Regions from separate parts of the Kocuria rosea genome, predicted to be linked through region 3. Evidence: riboswitches for the same ligand, from Rfam matches in the RefSeq annotation. Region 3 holds a riboswitch; each other region holds the start of a gene.
The links. Region 3 has a riboswitch for S-adenosylmethionine ahead of EQG70_RS03600 (ABC transporter ATP-binding protein). Riboswitches for the same ligand answer to the same signal wherever they lie in the genome.
Positions count from the first base shown of each region.

Region 1: linked by a shared signal. The riboswitch ahead of EQG70_RS15325 (O-acetylhomoserine aminocarboxypropyltransferase/cysteine synthase family protein) and the one ahead of EQG70_RS03600 (ABC transporter ATP-binding protein) in region 3 are both predicted to bind S-adenosylmethionine.
Region 2: linked by a shared signal. The riboswitch ahead of EQG70_RS12115 (bifunctional o-acetylhomoserine/o-acetylserine sulfhydrylase) and the one ahead of EQG70_RS03600 (ABC transporter ATP-binding protein) in region 3 are both predicted to bind S-adenosylmethionine.
Region 4: linked by a shared signal. The riboswitch ahead of EQG70_RS13420 (hypothetical protein) and the one ahead of EQG70_RS03600 (ABC transporter ATP-binding protein) in region 3 are both predicted to bind S-adenosylmethionine.

Region 1 is NZ_CP035103.1:3,354,558-3,359,721, forward strand. Features, by position in the region: gene EQG70_RS15320 (cystathionine gamma-synthase) at 1-1,074, opposite strand, end outside; gene EQG70_RS15325 (O-acetylhomoserine aminocarboxypropyltransferase/cysteine synthase family protein) at 1,083-2,411, opposite strand; SAM riboswitch class IV at 2,449-2,570, opposite strand; gene EQG70_RS15330 (Lrp/AsnC family transcriptional regulator) at 2,684-3,136, opposite strand; gene EQG70_RS15335 (thiamine pyrophosphate-dependent enzyme) at 3,378-4,553, shown strand; gene EQG70_RS15340 (alpha-ketoacid dehydrogenase subunit beta) at 4,550-5,164, shown strand, end outside.
Region 2 is NZ_CP035103.1:2,621,666-2,626,829, forward strand. Features, by position in the region: gene EQG70_RS12105 (SGNH/GDSL hydrolase family protein) at 1-785, shown strand, start outside; gene metX (homoserine O-acetyltransferase MetX) at 820-2,004, opposite strand; gene EQG70_RS12115 (bifunctional o-acetylhomoserine/o-acetylserine sulfhydrylase) at 2,001-3,413, opposite strand; SAM riboswitch class IV at 3,490-3,605, opposite strand; gene EQG70_RS12120 (VOC family protein) at 3,748-4,386, shown strand; gene EQG70_RS12125 (CPBP family intramembrane glutamic endopeptidase) at 4,458-5,164, opposite strand, start outside.
Region 3 is NZ_CP035103.1:780,589-785,752, forward strand. Features, by position in the region: gene EQG70_RS03585 (AMP-binding protein) at 1-638, opposite strand, end outside; gene EQG70_RS03590 (ABC transporter permease) at 698-1,519, opposite strand; gene EQG70_RS03595 (aliphatic sulfonate ABC transporter substrate-binding protein) at 1,516-2,559, opposite strand; gene EQG70_RS03600 (ABC transporter ATP-binding protein) at 2,655-3,488, opposite strand; SAM riboswitch class I at 3,494-3,598, opposite strand; gene EQG70_RS18715 (maleylpyruvate isomerase N-terminal domain-containing protein) at 3,706-4,383, shown strand; gene EQG70_RS03610 (CoA-binding protein) at 4,469-4,933, shown strand; SAM riboswitch class IV at 5,076-5,164, shown strand, end outside.
Region 4 is NZ_CP035103.1:2,923,883-2,929,046, forward strand. Features, by position in the region: gene EQG70_RS13410 (glycosyltransferase family 4 protein) at 1-698, shown strand, start outside; gene EQG70_RS13415 (PIN domain-containing protein) at 702-1,085, opposite strand; gene EQG70_RS13420 (hypothetical protein) at 1,097-1,324, opposite strand; SAM riboswitch class IV at 1,338-1,463, opposite strand; gene EQG70_RS13425 (hypothetical protein) at 1,881-2,177, shown strand; gene EQG70_RS13430 (hypothetical protein) at 2,280-2,468, opposite strand; gene cspE (transcription antiterminator/RNA stability regulator CspE) at 2,576-2,782, opposite strand; gene EQG70_RS13440 (DMT family transporter) at 3,005-3,328, opposite strand; gene EQG70_RS13445 (DMT family transporter) at 3,328-3,675, opposite strand; gene EQG70_RS13450 (TetR/AcrR family transcriptional regulator) at 3,679-4,209, opposite strand; gene betT (choline BCCT transporter BetT) at 4,386-5,164, shown strand, end outside.

The DNA.
Region 1 (5,164 bases), 1.4 Mb from region 3:
GTGCGTCATCTCCGAGGGGTAGCAGACCAGGGACTCCACCCCGCCCAGGCTCACCGACAGCGAGTACAGCCGGGTGCCCTCCGCCACCGCCCGGGCCGCGGCCTCCCCGCCGGTCAGCCGGAAGGAGACCATGCCGCCGAACCCGCGCATCTGCGCGGCGGCGAGCGCGTGGCCGGGGTGCCCGGGCAGCCCGGGGTAGAGCACCTGCGCGACCTCGGGGCGCTCCAGGAGCCACTCGGCGATCCGCTGCGCGTTGTCCTGGTGGCGCTCCATCCGCAGGCTCAGGGTCTTGAGCCCGCGGGCGGCCAGGTAGCTGTCCTGGGGGCCCGCCACGGCGCCGGCGGCGAACTGCTGGAAGCCGACCGCCTCGGCGAGCGGGGCCCCGCGCCACTGGGCCGCGCCCACGACCACGGCGCCGCCGAGCACGTCCGAGTGCCCCCCGATGTACTTCGTGGTGGAGTGCACCACGGCGTGCGCGCCGAGCTCGAGGGGGGTCTGCAGGTACGGGGACGCGAAGGTGTTGTCGACGACGAGCAGCGCCCCGGCGTCCCGGGCCAGCTGCGCCCACGCCGCCACGTCGGCGATGCCGAGCAGCGGGTTGGACGGCGTCTCGAGCCACAGCACCTTCGTGGCGCCGGGGCGCACGGCCGCCCGGACGGCGTCGAGGTCCGTGATCTCCACGGGCGTGTGCCCGATGTCCCACGGGGCGAGGACCCGGGTGATCAGCCGGTTGGTGCCGCCGTAGCCGTCGGCGCCGAGCACGATGTGGTCGCCCGGGCGCAGCACGGCGCGCAGCAGGGCGTCCTCTGCCGCGATCCCCGAGGCGAACGCGAACCCCCGCTCGCCGCGCTCCAGGGCCGCGAGCTGCTCCTCGAAGCCGCTGCGGGTGGGGTTGGAGCCGCGGCTGTACTCGTGCCCGGCGCGCAGCACGTTGATCCCGTCCTGGGCGAACGTGGAGGTCTGGTAGATCGGCGGGATGACCGCCCCGGTCAGCGGGTCGGGCTCCTGGCCGGCGTGGACGGCGGTGGTCGTGAAGCCCCGGTGGCGGGTGCGGGTCTCGGTGGGGGACGTCATGGCGGGGCTCACTTCCGGGTGGTCTGGACGGCGGTGACGACGGTGTCGAGGGCCTGGCCGAGGTCGGCCACGAGGTCCTGGGGGGACTCGAGGCCGATCGAGAGCCGGATCGTGGTCTCGGCGATCCCGCCGGCCCGGCGCTGCTCGGGGGTCAGGCGGCAGTGCGTCATGGCCGCCGGGTGGGCCACGAGGCTGCGGGTGTCCCCGATGTTGGCGACCAGCTTGAACAGCCGGAGCGCGTCGATGAACGGGCCCACGGCGCCGTCCGGGGCGGCGAGGTCGAAGGAGAACACGGAGCCGGTCCCGCGCGGGAAGTCCCGGGCCGCGATCCCGGCGCCGGGGTCCCCGGGCACGCCGGGGTGGTGGACGCGGGCGACGGCGGGGTGCCCGGCCAGGAACTCGGCCACCGCCAGCGCCGAGGCCGTGTGGCGGGCCACGCGCAGGTCGAGGGTCTCGGTGCCCTGCAGGATCTGGCTGGCATTGAACGGGGAGAGCGTGGTGCCGAGGTCGTGCACGTACTTCGCCCGGACCAGGTGCAGGTAGGGGCTGGCGGCGGCGCACTTGTCGACGAGGCTGAGTCCGCCCCAGCGGGCGCGGGCCTGGGTGAACTGCGGCCACTTGTCCGGCCGGGCGGACCAGTCGAAGGTCCCGCCGTCCACGACCGCCCCGGCGAGCGCGTTGCCGTGCCCGCCCAGGAACTTGGTGGCCGAGTGCACCACGATGTCCGCGCCCTTCTCCAGCGGCCGGTACAGGGCCGGGGACGCGAGGGTGTTGTCGACGACGACGGGCACCCCGGCGGCCCGGGCGACGTCGGCGATCCCGGGCAGGTCCGGGAGGGTGGCCAGCGGGTTGCCGATGGACTCGAGCAGGAACGCGCGGGTGTCGGGGCGCACGGCCGCGGCCCACGCCCCCGGGGCGGTGGGGTCCACGAAGGAGACCTCGATGCCGTAGTCCGCGAAGGAGTCGGTGAGCAGGTCCACCGTGCCCCCGTAGAGCTTCTCGGAGGCCACGAGGTGCTTCCCGGCGCCCTGGCCGAGCAGGGCCAGCAGCGCCACGGCCACGGCGGACTGGCCAGAACCGGTCGCCACGGCGCCCGCGCCGCCCTCGAGGTCGCTGATCCGCTGCTCGAGCACGGCCACCGTGGGGTTGCCGGTGCGCGTGTAGGTGAAGCCCGGCCGGGTCTGGGCGAACATCTGCCGGGCCGCCTCGTAGTCCGGGAACTCGAAGGCCGCGGTCTGGTAGATCGGCACCGTCAGGGTGCGCTGGACGACCTGGTCGTGGGTGCCGGCGTGGATCTGCCGGGTCGCGAGGTCGTGGTCGGTCACGGGGATGGACATGGCGCTGCTCCTGTGCCTTGCTCTTACCCGCACCGGTCATCCGCGCGGGCCCGGTGGGCACGCCGCGGAAGATGCAGGCCGCTTCCTCATCCGAACCACCCAATGAGCATGGGGTTGGTGCGTGACCAAGTCGGAGCTTGGCGGTCACGTCTCGTGAAGCTGGAACAACACTATGCGCAGAGGTAGTGGGTGTCCCTCCGCGTCGGAAGATGACGACCGTGACGGTTCGTGACGCCGGCCGTGCGCGCCGGGCCCGGCGCGGGGCCGGCGCGTCAGGCCCGGGTGTCGATGTCCTCGAAGATCAGGAACGTCTGGGTGTCCACCACGCCGGGCAGCTGCTGGACGTGCTCGAAGATCACCTGCCGCAGGTGCACGGTGTCCACGGCCCGCACGAGGAGCATGACGTCGAAGTTCCCGCCCACCAGGGCGATGTGGTGCACGGCGGGGATCGCCTGGAGCTGGGCGCACAGCTCCCGCCAGGTGTTCTGCTGGAGCTTGAGCGTCACGTACGCGGAGGCCTGCAGGCCCGCCCGGACCGGGTCGATCACGGTGCTGAAGCGCAGGATCACCCCCTCGTCCCGGAGCCGGTTGATCCGGGCGTAGGCGTGGGCGCGGGAGACGTGCACGGCCGCGGCGATCGCCGTCACGGACTGCCTCGCGTCCCGGGACAGCTCCGCGAGGATCTTCCGGTCGGTCTCGTCCAGCGGCACGGGGGTCGAGGGCACGGCGGGCTCCTTCGGGGCGGGTCGGGCGCGGGGCCCGGAACGTGTCGGACGAATGCGTGTGCTCCACGCCACACTAGAACATTTCGTCCACGCGCGGTGCACTGTCCGTCTCAGACTTCTGCATTTTCCCCACTCTGTGGATACGAACCATGCCCGGTTCCCATACTGGGGAGACAGAGCCGCACCACCTTCCTGCCCTCCCCGGACCGCGGCCGCACCGGGGACCGACCGAGGGGACACCATGAGCCAGACCGTCGAGACCCCCGAGGACCCGATCCTCCGGGCCTCCCAGAGCTTCGGCATCACACCGGAGCAGTACATGCTCCCGGCCCGCGGTGAGATCCGCATGGTCGACCCGAGCGGGCGGCTGCTCGCCCCCGAGGAGCAGGGCACCGGCCCCGGCCACGAGTACCCGCTGCCGGCCCCGGACGTCCTGCTGGGCGCCTACGAGAAGCTGGTGGTCGGGCGGCGGGTCAACGACCAGAACTCCGCGCTGGTCCGCCAGGGCAGGATGGCCGTCTACCCGTCCAGCCACGGCCAGGAGGCCTGCCAGGTGGCGGCCGCCCTGTGCCTCGAGGAGGGCGACTGGCTGTTCCCCACCTACCGGGACACCGTGGCGGTCATGACCAAGGGCGTGGACCCGATGCAGGTCATGGCGATCTTCCGCGGTGAGTGGCACAGCGGCTACGACCCGCACGAGCACCACGTGGGCATCCAGTCGACCCCGCTCACCACCCAGCTGCTGCACGCGGTGGGCGTGGCCCACGCCGCCAAGCTGCGCGGCGAGGACACCGTGGTCCTGGCGATGTGCGGGGACGGCGCCACCAGCGAGGGCGACTTCCACGAGGCCCTGAACTTCGCGGCCGTGTTCAAGCTGCCGGTCGTGTTCTTCGTGCAGAACAACGGCTACGCGATCTCCGTGCCCCTGTCCCAGCAGTCCGCGGCCCCGAGCCTCGCCCACAAGGCGGTCGGCTACGGCATGGCCGGCGAGCGCGTGGACGGCAACGACCTCGTGGCGCTGCTCGCCACCCTGCGGCGCGCCGTGGACCTGGCCCGCTCCGAGTCCGAGCCCCTCCTCGTGGAGGCGCACACCTACCGCATGCAGGCGCACACCAACGCCGACGACGCCACCCGCTACCGGGACGACGCCGAGGTGCAGGAGTGGATCGCCAAGGACCCGGTGACCCGGATGCGCGCCTACCTCGGCGCCGAGGGCGTGCTCGACGACGCGGCGGAGCAGCGCATCGCCGCCGCCGCCGAGGACGTCGCCACGGCCCTGCGCGACGGCATGAACGCCGACGTGGAGATCGACCCGCTCGAGCTGTTCCGCCACGTCTACACCGAGCAGACCCCGCAGCTCGCCGAGCAGGAGCAGTTCCTGGCCGCCGAGCTCGCCCGAGAGGAGACCGGACAGTGAGCACCCTGCACGCCCCCGCCCCGGCCGGCGAGGCCCCGGCGGTCAAGCCCGCCACCTTCGCCCAGGCGCTCAACACCGCCCTGGCCGACGCGCTGGCCGCCGACCCCGCCGTCGTCGTCTTCGGCGAGGACGTCGGCACCCTCGGCGGCGTCTTCCGCATCACCGACGGGCTGACGAAGCGCTTCGGCCGCACCCGGTGCTTCGACACCCCGCTGGCCGAGTCCGGGATCGCCGGCATGGCCGTGGGCATGGCGATGAACCGGATGCGCCCCGTCATCGAGATGCAGTTCGACGCCTTCGCCTACCCGGCCTTCGAGCAGGTCGCCTCGCACATCGCGAAGATGCACAACCGCACCCGCGGCGCCGTGCGCCTGCCGATCGTCATCCGCATCCCCTACGCCGGCGGCATCGGCGGCGTGGAGCACCACTGCGACTCCTCCGAGGCCTACTACGCCCACACCCCGGGCCTGAAGGTGTTCACCCCCGCCACGGTCGAGGACGCCTACCTCATGCTGCGCGAGGCGATCGACTCGGACGACCCCGTCGTGTTCTTCGAGCCCAAGAAGCTCTACTGGTCCAAGGCCCCCGTGGACCTGGCCGAACTGAGGGAC
Region 2 (5,164 bases), 1.8 Mb from region 3:
GGGACCCGGACCCCGGCTCCCCCGGCGGGCACCGCGGCTGGGCGGACCGGGTCGCCGAGGAGCTGAACCGCCTCGCCCCCGGCCTGTCCTACGCCAATCTCGCGATCCGCGGCCGGCTCTTCCGCCAGATCGTCGACGAGCAGGTGGCACCGGCCCTGGAGCTGACCCCGGACCTCGTGACGGTCTGCGCGGGCGGCAACGACATGCTGCGCCCCGGCGGGGACCCGGACGCGATCGCCGAGGAGATGGACGACGTCGTGGGCCGGCTCGCGGCGAACGGGGCGACGGTCGTGCTGGTCGGCGGCCCGGACATCGGCGCCACGCCCGTGCTGCGCGGGATCCGGGGCCGGATCGCGGTCTACAACGAGAACGTGCGCGTGGTCGCGTCCCGGCACGACGCCGTGCTGGTGGACCTGTGGGGGCTGCGGGAGCTCGCGGACCCGGCGATGTGGGACCCCGACCGGCTGCACTTCTCGCCCCTGGGCCACCACCGGATCGCGGTCGAGGCCCTGGACACCCTGGGCCTCGCGCACGGCCTCGTGCCCGAGGTGGTGCCCGACCGCCCGCCCTCGTCCTGGCGGCAGGCCCGCGGCGAGGACCTCGTCTGGGCCCACCGCTATCTGCGCCCGTGGGTGGCCCGCCGGATCCGGCGCACCAGCTCCGGGGCGCAGGTCCGGCCGAAGCGGCCGCACTTCGGCACCCCCACCGTGCCCGGGGGCGGCGTCGCGCCCGGCGAGGGACCCGGGGCGGGCCCCGGCGACGACCGGGGTGCCGCGGACGGCTGAGCGAGCGGGAACGGCTGAGGACCCCCGTCCCGGCTCAGCGCTCGGGCAGCACGGTCTCCACGAGCAGCTTGCCGAGCTGGGGAGCCTCGATGAGGAAGCCGTCGTGGCCCGAGGGCGAGGTCAGGGTGTGCCGCCGGACGTCCCCGGGCAGCGCGGCGGCCAGGACGTCGGACTCGCGGGGCAGGTAGAGCCGGTCGGAGTCCACCGCCGCCACGAGCCACTCGCACGAGGTCACGGACAGCGCCTCCTCGAGCGTGCCGCGGCCCCGGGCGACGTCGTGGGACATGAGCGTCTCGTTGACGGCGAGGTAGCTGTTGGCGTCGAAGCGGCCCGCCAGCTTGGACGCCTGGTGGTCGAGGTAGCTCTCCACCTGGTAGCGCCCCCGCCCGCCGGCGTGCGTGTCGATGACCTGCTCCTCGGCCTGCGGCGAGCGCCCGAACCGGTGGTGCAGCTCGTCGGCCGAGCGGTAGGTGATGTGGGCGATCCGCCGGGCCAGTCCCAGGCCCGTGACGGGCAGCGGGCCGTCGTAGTAGTCCCCGCCGCGGAAGTGCGGGTCCTGGCGGATCGCGAGGTTCTGCGCCTGGCCCCACGCGAGCTGCTCGGCGCTGGACTGGGCGCACGCGGCGACCACCGCGCACGCCCGGACGCGGTCCGGGTAGGTCACGGCCCACTCCAAGGCGCGGGCCCCGCCCATGGAGCCGCCGATGACCAGGCGCCAGGCGTCGATGCCGAGGGCGTCGGCCAGCGCCGCCTCGGCGTGCACGGAGTCCCGGACGGTGATGAGCGGGAAGCGGGAGCCCCAGGGGCGGCCCTCGGGGTCCACGCTCGGCGGCGTGGGAGTCGCCGGGCCCGTGGACCCGTAGCAGCCGCCCACGATGTTGGTGCAGACCACGAACCACCGGTCCGTGTCGATGGCGGCGCCGGGGCCGATCAGGCCCTCCCACCAGCCGCCGCTCTCGGCGGCGCGCCGCTCGGCCTCGGGGGCGCCGGGGCGGGCCCGGCCGGCCGCCACGTGGGTGTCCCCGGTGAGGGCGTGCTCGACGAGCACCGCGTTGGAGGCGTCCGGGGCGAGCGTCCCCCACGTCTCGTAGGCGATCCGGACGTCGGGCAGCCGGAAGCCCGACTCGAGCTCGAGCTCGCCGATCCCGGCGACCCGCGGCACGCCGTCCTCGCGGACGGCGGTCCCGGCGCCGGAGCCCCTCACGACCGTCACGGTCACTCCTGTCCTCCCTGCGCGGCCGCGGCCGCGGCGAAGCCCTGCTCCAGGTCCGCCAGGATGTCGTCGATGTGCTCCAGGCCCACGGACAGGCGCACGAAGCCGGGCTCCACGCCGGCGGCCAGCTGCTCCTCGGGCAGGAGCTGGCTGTGCGTGGTGGACGCGGGGTGGATCACGAGGGAGCGCACGTCGCCGATGTTGGCGACGTTCGAGTGCAGGGTCAGGGCGTCCACGAAGGCGGCCCCGGCCTCCCGGCCGCCGTCGAGGACGAAGCCCAGGATCGACCCGGCGCCCCGGGGCGCGTACTTCTGCGCCCGCTCGTGCCACGGGGAGGACTCCAGCCCGGCCCAGGACACCGAGCGCACGTCCTCGCGGGCCTCGAGCCAGCGGGCCACCGTCCCGGCGTTGGCCACGTGCCGCTCCATCCGCAGGGACAGCGTCTCGATGCCCTGCTCGATGAGGAACGCGTTGAACGGGGAGATCGCCGAGCCGAGGTCGCGCAGCAGCTGCACCCTGGCCTTGAGGATGTAGGACAGGTTGACGCCGAAGGGCCCCTCCGCGCCCAGGGCCTCGGCGTAGACGAGGCCGCCGTAGGACTCGTCCGGCTGGTTGAAGCCGGGGAAGCGGTCCGGGTAGCGGCCGTAGTCGAAGGCCCCGGAGTCCACGATCACGCCGCCGATGGCCGTGCCGTGCCCGCCGAGGAACTTGGTGGCCGAGTGCACCACGACGTCCGCGCCCCAGCGCAGGGGCTGGACGAGGTAGGGGGTCGCCACGGTGTTGTCCACGATGAGCGGGACCTCGTGGTCGTGGGCGATCCCGGAGACCGTCTCGATGTCGAGGACGTCGTTGCGCGGGTTCGGGATCGTCTCGGCGAAGAAGGCCTTCGTGTTCGGCCGGACCGCCCGCCGCCACGCCTCGGGATCGTCGGGGTCGGAGACGAAGGTGGTCTCGATGCCGAGCTTGGGCAGCGTGAACTTGAAGAGGTTGTAGGTCCCGCCGTACAGGCTGGGGCTGGCCACGAGGTGGTCTCCCGCGCCGGCGACGTTGAGCACGGCGAACGTCGTCGCCGACTGCCCCGCGCTGAGCATGAGGGCGCCCACGCCGCCCTCCAGGGCGGCGATCCGGTTCTCCACGACCTCCGTGGTCGGGTTGCCGATCCGCGTGTAGATCGGGCCGAGCTCGGCGAGCGCGAAGCGGTCGGCGGCGGTCTGGGCGTCGGGGAAGACGAAGGACGTGGTCTGGTGGATCGGCAGGGCGCGCGAGCCGGTGACCGGGTCGGGGCTCTGCCCCGCGTGGATCTGCCGGGTCTCGAAGGCCCAGCCCCCGGGGTTCTCGGGGGTGGGGCGCTCGGCCGCGGCCACGTCGGTGCGGGCGGCGGAGGCGTCGGTGCTGGAGGCGGGGAGATCGGACATGCCGTGGGACTCCTTGTGGATCTCAGGGGTCCCGTCCCGGCCGAGGCGGTGCGGCCGGGAACGGCCGGGCGCCGGGGACCCGCGCTTGCTCGCTCGCCGGACGCGAGGAGCCTGGTCTTCACCCAGGGCACCCCACCGCGGTGGAGGGTTGCCGGCCAGCTAGCTGGGGCTTGGACGCTGGCGCTCATGACCTGGACAGCATTCTCCGGATCAGGCCCGCACGGCGTCAAGCCGGGGTCGGGCGTGACGCCCCGGCCGGGGTGCCGCCCGCACGGTGCCCGGCGCGTCGCGGACCGATTTGGAGACGAAACTCACAGGGTGCCACGATGTGCCCATGAGAGTCGACCACGTGTCCTACGCCTGCCGCCCGGAGGGCCTGGAGGCCACCACCGAGCGCATCGCCGACCAGCTCGGGATCGAACCGGTCAAGGGCGGGGTGCACCCCCGTTTCGGCACCCGCAACATGATCCTGCCGCTCACGAACCACCAGTACGTGGAGGTCGTCGAGGTCCTCCAGCACCCGGCGGCGGAGAAGGCCCCCTTCGGGCAGGCCGTGCGGGCCCGGTCCGCGGCCGGCGGCGGCTGGCTGGGCTGGGTCGTGGAGGTCGAGGACCTCGCCCCCTTCGAGCAGCGCCTGGGGCGCCGCTCCGTGCCCGGCCACCGGGTGTTCCCGGACGGCCGGTGCCTGGAGTGGCACCAGATCGGCGTCAAGGGCCTGATCGCCGATCCGCAGCTGCCGTTCATGATCCACTTCGACTCCGCCCCGGAGATGCACCCGTCCCAGGCGCGGATCACGGACGTGGGGCTCGCGGGGATGACCATCGCCGGTGCCCCGGAGCGGGTCGCCGAGTGGCTGGGCGCCCCCGTCGAGACCGCGCTCGAGGACCTCGAGGTCGACTGGCGCTATCCGGACGGCACCCCCGGGGTGCTCTCCGTCTCGTTCAGCACCCCGGACGGCGCCGTCACCATCTGAGGCCGGCCCGGTCCGGTCCGCGGCCGGACCCGCGGTGCCCGGCGGCTGGGCCGCGCCCCGCGGGGCGGGGCTCAGCCCAGCAGCCGGGCGGCCCCGAGGAAGCCGACGGCGTCCAGCAGGAAGTGCGCGACGACGAGGGGCATCACCCGGCCGGTGCGCCGGTAGAGCTCCGCGAAGACGAGGCCCATCACCACGTTGCCGAGGAAGGGCCCGATCCCCTGGTAGAGGTGGTAGCTGCCGCGGAACAGGGCCGTGACCACCAGCACCACGGGCCAGCTCCACCCGATGCGGGTCAGCCGGTCGGTCAGGAACGCGACCACCACGACCTCCTCGACCAGGGCGTGGCGCACGGCCGAGAGCAGCAGCACGGGCACCGTCCACCAGTGCGCGGCGAGCCCGGACGTGGTCACCTCCGCGGTGACGCCCAGGGCCCGGCCGGCGCCGTAGAGCGCCAGCGTGCCCAGGCCCATGAGCAGGAAGAGCACGGTGCCGAGGCCCAGGTCCGGGAGGGGCATCCGGGCGTCGAGGCCGATCCGCCGGCGGACCGTGCCCAGCGCCCCGGCGGAGCCGGCGAGCAGGTAGAGCGCGAGCAGCACCGGCACCAGGTCCAGGGCGATCCCGGTGAGCTGGCGCAGCAGGTCGATGAGGGGCTGCGGGCTCAGCGGCGGGTTCATCGTGGCCTGCGCCTCGGAGAGCGGTCCGCGCGCCAGGTGCTCGGCGAGGGACAGCACCGCCCAGAGGGCCGAGGCGCCCAGGGACACCCCGAGCACCAGGAGCA
Region 3 (5,164 bases):
TCGACCGCGTTGTCACCGCTGCAGGCCTCGTCGGCCACGGCCTTCACGGGCACCACGGCGCCGCGCCGGTGCTGCCCGTCCGTGGTCACGAGGACCTTGGCGCCGGTGTCCTCGACGCGAAAGCGCAGCGCCTCGGCGGAGAACCCGCCGAAGACCAGGGAGTGCACCGCGCCGATGCGGGCGCAGGCCAGCGTGATGATGACGGTCTCCGGGATGACGGGGAGGTAGATCACCACCCGGTCGCCCTGCTCCACGCCCAGGGCGAGCAGGGCGTTGGCGGCGCGGGAGACCTCCCGCTGCAGGTCGGCGTAGGTGTAGACCAGCCGGTCCCCGGGCTCTCCCTCGAAGTACAGGGCCACGTGGGCGCCGCGGCCGGCCTCGACGTGGCGGTCCACGCAGTTGTGGGCCACGTTGAGCCTGCCGCCCTCGAACCACGCGATCTCCGGGACCGACCAGGTGGGGCCGCCCTGCTCGTCCGTCCCGAGCCGCCGCGGGGCCTCGAAGCGGTGCGCGGTGGTCCACGGCCGCGCCCAGTCGAGGCGCGACGCCTGCGCCTCCCAGAAGGCGATCCGGGCCTCGTCCGAGACCAGGGCGGGATTGGGGGTGGGGGAGGAGGGGTCGCTCCAGCTGAAGCTCACGGTGCTGCTGTCCTTTCCGGCCGGCACGGACGACGGTTCCACTGTGCCAGGCGCACGTGTCAGGCCCATTTCTTGGCGGCCCACTTCTCGAAGACCCCCAGCAGCGCGTCCGTCGCCTTGCCGAGCACCGCGAGCAGCACGATGGCGAGGAGCAGGCGGTCGGTGCGGCCGTTGTTCTGCGAGTCGGTGAGCAGCCAGCCCAGGCCCATGGAGGCGCCCAGCAGCTCGGCGGCCACGAGGAACAGCCACGCCTGGGCCAGGGCCAGGCGCAGCCCCGAGATGACCGACGGCATGACGGCCGGCAGCTGCACCGCGGTGAGCAGGCGCAGCCCGTGCAGCCCGAACGCCCGCGCCGCCTCGATGAGGTTGCGGTCCACGTGCTGCAGGGCCGCGGAGACGGTGGTGTAGACCGGGAAGAACGCGCCGATGGCCACCAGCGTGACCTTGGAGTCCTCGCCGAGGCCGATCCACAGCAGCAGCAGCGGCACCCACGCCAGGGACGGCACCGCCCGGAACGCCCCGATCGTGGGGCCCACCAGTGTGGAGCCCCAGCGGGAGAGGCCGATGAAGGACCCGGCCACGAGGCCGAGCCCGGCGCCGATCAGGAAGCCGATCAGCACGCGCTGGGTCGAGATGCCCACGTGGGTCCACAGGTCCCCGCCGGCCAGCAGGCCGATCCCGGCCTCGAGCACCGCGAGCGGGGCCGGCAGCTGCACGGCGCTGAAGACCCCGGCGGTGGACAGCACGTGCCACAGCAGCAGCAGCGCGGCGGGCAGCAGCAGGCCCAGGCCGGTGCGCAGCAGCGGCCGCCGCCGGGGGGCCGCGGCGGGGGCGTCGTCGAACCGCTCCGCCTCCTCGGCGGGGGACAGGGGCTGCGTCACTGCCCGGCCCCGACCAGCTCGGCCGCGCGGGACGCGTCGGCGTTCTCGGCGTAGGAGCTCTCCACGATGCTCCCGAGCGCCTCGTCGATCTGCTCCTGGCCGGCCACGTCGTCGGACTCCACGAAGATCGGCCCGACCTTCTCGAGGACCGCCAGCTGCTCGTCGCCCGGCACGTGGTCGATGTCCAGGTTGGTGCGCTCGAGCACCTTCTCGGCCACGGACAGCTCGATCCCGGCCGCCTCGGCGAGCAGCTGCGCGGTCTCCTCCGTGTTCTCCTGCGCCCACTGCCGGGCGTAGGCGTAGACGTCCACCACGGTCTGGGCGGCCTCGGGCTGCTCCTCGAGGAAGCTCTCGTGGGCGTTGAGGAAGCCGTAGGTGTTGAAGTCGACGTTGCGGTAGAACAGCTCCGCGCCGTTCTCCTCCGCGGCGGCCATGATCGGGTCGAGCCCGGACCAGGCGTCCACCTGGCCGTTCTCCAGGGCGGCGCGGCCGTCGGCGTGCTGCAGGTTCTGGATCGTGACGTCCCCGGCGTCCACACCGGCCTCGTCGAGGGCCTGGAGCAGGAAGAAGTACGGGTCGGTGCCCTTGGTCGCGGCCACGGTGCGGCCCTCGAGGTCCGCGACCTCCTGCACCTCGCTGCCGGCGGTGGTGACCAGGGCGGACCACTCCGGCTGCGAGTAGAGGTCGATCACCCGGATCGGGGTGCCGTTGCTGCGGGCCAGCAGCGCCGCGGAGCCCGCGGTGGAGCCGATGTCCACCGCCTCCGCACGCAGCGCCTCGTTGGCCTTGTTCGACCCGGCGGACTGCACCCACTCCACCTCGATGCCCTCCTCGGCGAACGCGGTCTCGAGCCAGCCCTTCTCCTTGATCACCACGGAGAGCGGGTTGTAGGTGGCCCAGTCCACGCGGACGGTGCCGTCCCCGGCGGCCTCCGCGGGCGGCTCACCGGAGCCCTCACCGGCCATGCACCCGGTCAGGCCCAGGGCCAGGACGGCGGCGAGTGCGGGGACGGTGCGGACGGAGCGCTGGGGCAGGGGCATGGCGGAGCCTTTCGTGGTGGACGGACGGTGCCGGGCGGCGCGGGCGGGTGCCGCCGCTGGTCCGGGGAGGGGAGTCGGGGTGGGGGCGGGCCGCGTCAGCGGGTCGCGGGGTGGTGGGTGTCGACGCCGAGGTGGCCGAGGAGCTGCACGCGCAGCTCGGCGAGGACCTCGGAGGCCCGGTCCCGGGGGCGCTCGCCGGGGACGGCGAGGATCGTGCTGATCGAGGCCGGGGCGGTGGGCCCGGTCCGGCCCAGGACCACGATCCGGTCCGCGAGCTGCAGCGCCTCGTCGACGTCGTGGGTGACGAGCAGGACGGTGGTGGGCTGGGCCGCGTGGATCGTGAGCAGCAGGTCCTGCATCTGCAGGCGGGTCAGGGCGTCGAGCGCGCCGAAGGGCTCGTCGAGCAGCAGGACCCCGGGATTGCGGGCCAGGGCCCGGGCCAGGGACGCGCGCTGGGCCATGCCGCCGGAGACCGCGCGGGGACGGTGGCCGGCGTGCGCGGTGAGCCCCACCAGGCGCAGCAGGTCGTCGATCACGGCGTCCCCCTCGTCCCGGGGGAGTCCGCGGGGCAGGCCCAGGCGGACGTTCTCGCGCACCGAGCGCCACGGCAGCAGGCGGGGCTCCTGGAAGGCGACCGCGCAGCGCGGGTCGATGCCGGACACGGGGGTGCCGTCGATGAGCACCCGTCCGGCCGAGGCGGTGTCGAGCCCCGCGGCGGCCCGCAGCAGCGTGGACTTGCCGCACCCCGAGGGCCCCAGGACCGCCAGGACCTCGCCGGGCCGGGCCGTGACGTCGACGTCCTGCAGGACGTAGTGGGTCTCGCGGCCGGACGGGAAGGCCTTGCCGACGCGCTCGAAGGCCACGGAGAAGGCGCGCTTCGCGGTGCCCGGTGCGGTGGCCGGCGCAGAGCCCAGCAGGGAAGTGCTCATGATCAACTCCATCGGTCCTGGCATTAGCACCTCGCACGGAGGATCAGACGGATCCGTGCCGGTTGCTGCGACGTCGACGAGCCAGGTCTCTCAGCCGCTCCGGATGGTTACACCACCAATTGAACGTCCTCGGCGTGTTCCCTGGCAAATCCGTCGCATCCGTGGTGATCGCGACACATCGCTGGCACGGGAGCCCTCCGTGCCCCACCATGGACCCATGACGAGCCGCAGAAGCCCGGCCCGGGCGGACCTGGTGCGCGACGCCTGCGCGGCGTTCGGCGCGGTCCTCGACGGGCTCGGCGACGACGACTCCTGGGCCGCCACGGGCTGCCCGGGGTGGTCGGTCCGGGACCTCACCCACCACTGCGCGATGGACGCCCTGCGGGGGCTGGTCGCGCTGCACACGCCCACCACCGCCCGCCCCGACCGGGACGCCGCGACCTACTGGACCGACTGGGGCGGCGATCCCGCGGGGGCCGCCGAGGCCCGGCGCCACACCCGCGTGGCCGCGTCCATGGTCCTGGACTGGGAGCCGGTGCGCGCCCTCCACCGCGAGACCACCCGGGCGCTCGTGCACGCCGCGCAGCACTGCGGCGACGGCGCGGTCCGCACCCAGGGGCACGTGCTGGGCGTCGAGGACCTGCTGAGCACCCTCGCGGTGGAGGCCACGGTCCACCACCTGGACCTGATCCAGCACCTGGACGGCTCCCCGGGTCCCGCCGTGGACGGGCTCGCCGAGGTCCGCCGGGTCCTCACCGACCTGTGGGAGCGGGAACCGCTCGAGCACTGGAGCGACGAGCACTTCGCCCGCGTGGGCACCGGCCGGGCGGAGCTGACCGCCCAGGAGCGTGCGGAGCTGGGCGCGCACGCGGACCTCCTGCCGCTCTTCTCCTGACCCTCCCCCCTCCGCGAGGTCGCCGACACGTGCAATCCCGCGGAGGAAGAAGGAGGGGGAACGGGTTCCGTGCCAGGCTGGGGGCATGAGCCGCAACGACCCCGCCGTCATCGACCGCCTCATGACACGGCCCGGCCGGTGGGCCGTGGTGGGGCTGACCGGCAACACGGCCCGTCCGGCGCACTCGGTGGCGAAGCGGATCCGGGACGACCTCGGCATGACGATCGTCCCGGTCAACCCGAAGGGCGAGCCGGTGCACGGCGAGCCCGGCCACCGCACGCTCGCCGAGGTCCCGGGGCCGATCGACGTGGTGGACTGCTTCGTGAACTCCCGCCGCGTCGGCGCGGTGGTGGACCAGGCCATCGCCGTGGGCGCCGCCGCGGTGTGGCTGCAGCTGGGCGTCGTCGACGAGGACGCCGCCGCCCGGGCGGAGCGGGCCGGCCTCGACGTGGTCATGGACACCTGCCCCCTGATCGAGCTCCGGTCCCTGCTCCGGCGGGGCTGGACCCTGGACCCGGGCCGGACCCCGCCGCTCGCCCCGCCCGGCTGAACGACCCGGCTGAGCGACCCGGCGGAGCCGCCCGAACCGGGTGGGCGCAGGCCCGATGCGGGCCGGGACCGTCCCCGTGCGGCGGGACCGCACAGGGGTTGCACCCGGTCAGGGGCCACCCGCTAAGCTGTCCCCCGACGACGATGACGAGTCCCGACACGAAGCTCTGGCTGGTCGGGCGGCAACCCTCTCCCGTAGCGGGGTGCCCCAGATGAACATCGGGCCGCGGTG
Region 4 (5,164 bases), 1.8 Mb from region 3:
CGCTCGCGCCGTCCACCGCGGCGGTCCGGCAGCTCACCGAGCACGGCGTCCAGGACGTGCACCTGTGGCGGCGCGGGGTGGACACCACCCGCTTCTCCCCCCGGCACCGCGACGAGCGGTGGCGGGAGGAGGTCGGCGGCGGCCGGCGGATCGTCGGCTACGTGGGCCGGATCGCCCCGGAGAAGCAGGTCGAGGACCTCTCCGCGGTCGCGGACCTGCCCGGCACCCGCCTGGTGGTCGTGGGCTCGGGCCCGGAGGAGGACGCCCTGCGCCGCCGGCTCCCGCAGGCCCACTTCACCGGGCGCCGCAGCGGTGCCGACCTGGCGCGCATCATGGCGTCCTTCGACGTGTTCGTCCACCCCGGCGAGTTCGAGACGTTCTGCCAGACGATCCAGGAGGCCATGGCCTCGGGGGTGCCGGTGGTCGCGACCGGCCGGGGCGGTCCCCTCGACCTCGTGGACCGGTCCCGCACCGGCTGGCTCTATCCCCCGGGCGACCTCGGGGCGCTGCGCGGGTACGTGGCGGATCTCCTGGGCGACGAGGCGAAGCGGGCCGCGTTCGGCGTCGCGGCGCACGCGGCGGTCCAGGGCCGGACGTGGGACGTGCTGGTCGGGCAGCTGCTCGAGCACTACGAGCGCGCCGTGGCGCTCTCGGCGCAGGGGCAGGGGCGCAGCCGCCGGCACCGCCGGGCCGTCTGAGGGCTACCGGCGGGCGGGGGACGCGTCCAGCACGGGCGCCCCGGTGCCGGCGTACCGCCCCGGCTCCGCGGTCAGCACGGTCAGCCCGTGGACCAGGGCCGTGGCCGCGGTGAGCCCGGCGAGCGGATCGGCCGCCCCCGTCGCGGCCAGCGCTCCCCACGCCCGGGCCACGGCGGCGTCCGCGGGGAGGACCCGGCCCGGGAAGCGCAGCTCGAGCTGCTCCGCCCACAGCGTCTCGTCGGGCCGCTCGGCGAGCAGCTCCCCGAGCACCGTGGCGGGCAGGAACAGCCGCCGGTGTCCGTGCCGGCGCAGGACCTCGGCCAGCTCGGGGCAGCGCTCCGGGGTGCGCACCCCCAGCAGCACGGAACGGTCCAGGAGGAGGTCCACGGCGGCGGGCCTCAGGCCGCGGCGGCGAGCTCCCCGCGGGCCGGAGCCAGCAGGAAGTCCACGAACTCGGTGCGGACCTGCACCACGCGGGCGTAGTCCTCGACGCTCATGGCGGAGACGCTGATCGCCGGGACGCTCGGCGCGGGGTCGCGGCGGGTCCCGTCCCCGGTGGCCGGGACGGCGTGGGAGGGCTGGGGGAACGCGCCCGTGCGGGCGGCGGAGTGGCGGAGGTCGGACATGACCGGGATCCTTCGTGCGCTCTTGCTCGCACCGGGTACCGCTGCTGCGGCGATGCGAGCCGCTTCGTCATCCGAACCACCCGTGAACATGGGGTTGGTGCCCGGTCAAGTCGGAGCTTGCCGACCGGGTCTCTTGAAGCTCTCCCCATTGAACCACATCGGCCGAACCGTGTCCGCGTGCGGCGACCCGGCCGGATCCGGTGCCCCCTCCTGTGCACAGGCCTTCCCCGGGGTGTCACCGCCCGGACATCTCGACGACACATCGTTGCGCTGGAATGGGTCCCGTAGTACCGGGGACGGCGCAGGCGACGGCCCCGCGCATTACGTTTCAGTGACACAACTCACGACTCGCTTGTCGAGGTGTCGGTGCCGCGGGGTAGCCTGAACCTGCTTCTCGAGATGCGGCGTCCACGCCCTCGGCCGGAGATCGACGATCCCCGGCGGAACCGTGGAGGGGCTCCGACCCGCTGCGCGCCAACCCGATGTTCCCGGGTGGATCGGATGACGAAGCGGCGGGCAACGCCATCGGATGCCTGCAAGAACGTCAGGAGAAAACATGACCATGTCCGAAGAAAGAACAGCCATCACCACCGACCAGCGCGAGGAGTGGATCGACGTGACCGTCACCGCCCTCCCCGATCTCCACCTCGTCCGTCTCACGTCGACCGACGGGGACGTGCAGGAGTACCTGAGCCCCGAGGCCGACGACCTGGCCGCCGCGGCGGAGCACACGGAGGGTACGGCGCAATGGTGCGCCAAGTACCGCCAGCTCCTCGTTCCCGGAGCCCTCGCGGCGACCGGACGGCACCCGTTCTTCAAGCTCCACCCCTCGTCCCTCCCGCTGTCGGCATAGCCGGCGGACAGGAGCGCACGGAGGCCGCAGCCCGTCGGGCTGCGGCCTCCATCGTGCGGGAGGACGGTGACGTCCGGAGCGCCGGTGGGACCCGCGGGGTGCTCACTCGAGGCCGTAGTCCCCCGCCGAGCCCCAGCCGCCGCCGGCCTCGTCGGCGGAGCCGTCGAATCCCCACTCGGAGGCCTCGACCTCGAACGGCACGGAGACGTCCAGCTCGGCGTCGGAGACCCGGTTCACCACGAAGGGGTCCTCCGGCTCCTCCGCGGCGGGGAGCGGATCGGGAATGGTCACGGCGCTTCCTCCCGGTGCTGCTCGGCGGGTACGACGACAGAACCGCCGCCGGGCGCAGCCCGACGACGGTTCTGGAGGATCAACGGGCCGGAGCCCGCGGAAGATCCTTAGGAGATGACGTTGATGTTCGCAGCCTGGGGGCCCTTGGGGCCGTCCTGGGTCTCGAACTCGACGCGGTCGTTCTCGTTCAGCGAGCGGAAGCCGTTCGAGTTGATCGCGGAGAAGTGGGCGAAGACGTCCTTGGAGCCGTCCTCGGGGGTGATAAAGCCGAAGCCCTTGTCAGCGTTGAACCACTTGACGATACCGGTAGTCATGGGAGACCTGATCCTTCATGAGATGAACGTTTCCCGACGTTCGAGAAACAAAACAGTTGTGATGCATGGAAAACGTCTTCTCAGAAAAACTGCTGCACCCGAGTGGGCCGAACTGCTTGAAAGACAAAAACGAACCTCAACAACTGCGGACTACTCTACACGAGATCCGGCGCCGCACCACCCGGGACGGGGCGCCGGACCCGGCCCGGCACCGGGGACCGCTCAGACCGGCGGGGCGCCGAGCTCGATGAGGAGCACTCCGCCGGCGATGAGGGCCACCCCGGCCGCCGTCACCCAGGTGAACGGCTCGCGGAACAGGACCCGGCCGGCCAGTGCCGTCAGCGCCACGCCGGAGGCCGACCAGATGCCGTAGGCGACGCCCAGCGCCATGCCCTCGGCCAGGACGAGGCTCAGGCAGGTGAACGCCACCAGGTAGCCGACGGCCACGGCGGCGTACCAGCGGCGGCGGCCCCGGGCGGCCATCCGCAGGGACAGGGTTCCAGCGACCTCGGTGAGGATCGAGACACTGAGGAAGAGCCAGGCCATCAGGCCGCCTCCTCGGTCTCGCGGGCGGGGCGGCGGGAGCCGAGCTCCACGCAGAGCACGCCGGCCACGACCAGCACGATCCCGGCCAGCACGGCCGGGCTCAGCCGCTCACCGTAGACCACGGCCGCCGCCAGAGCGGTGAGCATCACCCCGAGGGCGGCCCACACGCCGTAGGCGACCCCCACCGGCATGCCGCGGCGCAGCACGGCCGCCAGGAGGGTGAACGCGGCGAGGTAGCCGGCGACGACGAGCGCGTACCAGGCGGGCTCGTCCAGAGCCGCCTTCAGCGACAGCGTGGCCGCCACCTCGGCGAGCACGGCGGCGAGCAGCAGCAGCCGGCGCAGCACGGCTCAGCCCTCCAGGAGCTCGTCGGCGACCGCCCTGACCCGGGCCCGTTCCTGCGGGTCGGGGGCGAAGACGCCCGCGGCGTCGGCGAACCACACGCCGTCGGCGAGCAGCCGCACGGCCAGCAGCCGGCTCCGGCGCTCGGCGGGCAGGTCCGCGGGCAGGTGCACCCACGGCTCCACCCGCGCGACCCAGCGCTCCTTGAGCGTGGCGCGCAGCCGCTGGTCGGTGAGCATCACGAGGTCGGTCTCGTCGACCTCCCCGGACAGGCACCAGTCGAGGTAGGCGCGCAGCCGTTCCGCCGCGGGCACCTGCTCCGGGGGGCCGGGCAGGCGGCGGGCCATCTGCGCGTCCCAGCCGTCCATCACCCGGTCCACCAGGGCGAGCATCAGCGCCTCCTTGGTGGGGAAGTGGTACATCACCCCGGGCTTGGTCAGACCCGCCTGCCGCGCGGCCGACGCCAGGGAGACCGTGCCGCCGCCCCGGATCAGCTCGAGGGCGCCGTCGAGGATGCGCTCGCGGGAGGAGGTGCTCATGAGAAAGAACTTTACCAACCGGAAGGGTGGTGACACGATGTTGAGCATCCCCGGGGCGCGGGTTTCGGCCGCCGCACCGGTCCGCGGGCACGACGACGTCCCGCCCCTGCCCGGTCCGCGCTGGACCCGGCAGGTGCTCCCCGACCCGGATCACCACTTCCAGGAGGACTCGTCCCATGACTTCCGCCCTGCACCAGTCACCGCCCGAGAGCGGCACCCCACCCGCCGGGCGCTCCCGGCCGGCCGTGAACCGGACGGTCTTCGCCGGCTCGGGCATCACCATCGTCCTGTTCTCCCTGTGGGCGATCCTCGCCCCCGACCAGGCCTCCGCGGTGATCAGCGCCGTGGTCGGCTGGATCGCGACCAACATGGGCTGGTTCTACGTCCTCACCGCCACGGTGGTGACGGTCTTCGTCCTGGTCGTGGCGTTCTCCCGCGAGGGGACCATCAAGATGGGCCCCGACCACTCGAAGCCGCAGTACAACCTGTTCACCTGGACCGCGATGCTCTTCGCCGCCGGCATCGGCATCGACCTGCTGTTCTTCTCCGTGGCCGAGCCCGTCACCCAGTACTACGGCCCGCCCGCCGGGGAGGGCGGGACGGCCGAGGCCACCCGCATGGCCGTGGTGTGGACGCTGTTCCACTACGGCGTCACGGGCTGGGCGATGTACGCGCTGATGGGCATGGCCTTCGGCTACTTCGCCTACCGGTGGAACATGCCCCTGAGCATCCGTTCGGCCCTCTACCCGCTGATCGGCAAGCGGGTGCAGGGGCGCACGGGGGACGTCGTGGACATCGCGGCGCTGCTCGGCACGATCTTCGGCGTGGCCACCTCGCTGGGCATCGGCGTGGTGCAGCTCAACTACGGCCTCTACCTGCTCTTCGGGATCGAGGAGGGGACCGCGGCGCAGATCGGGCTGATCGTCGTGGCCGTGGTGATGGCCACCGCCTCGTG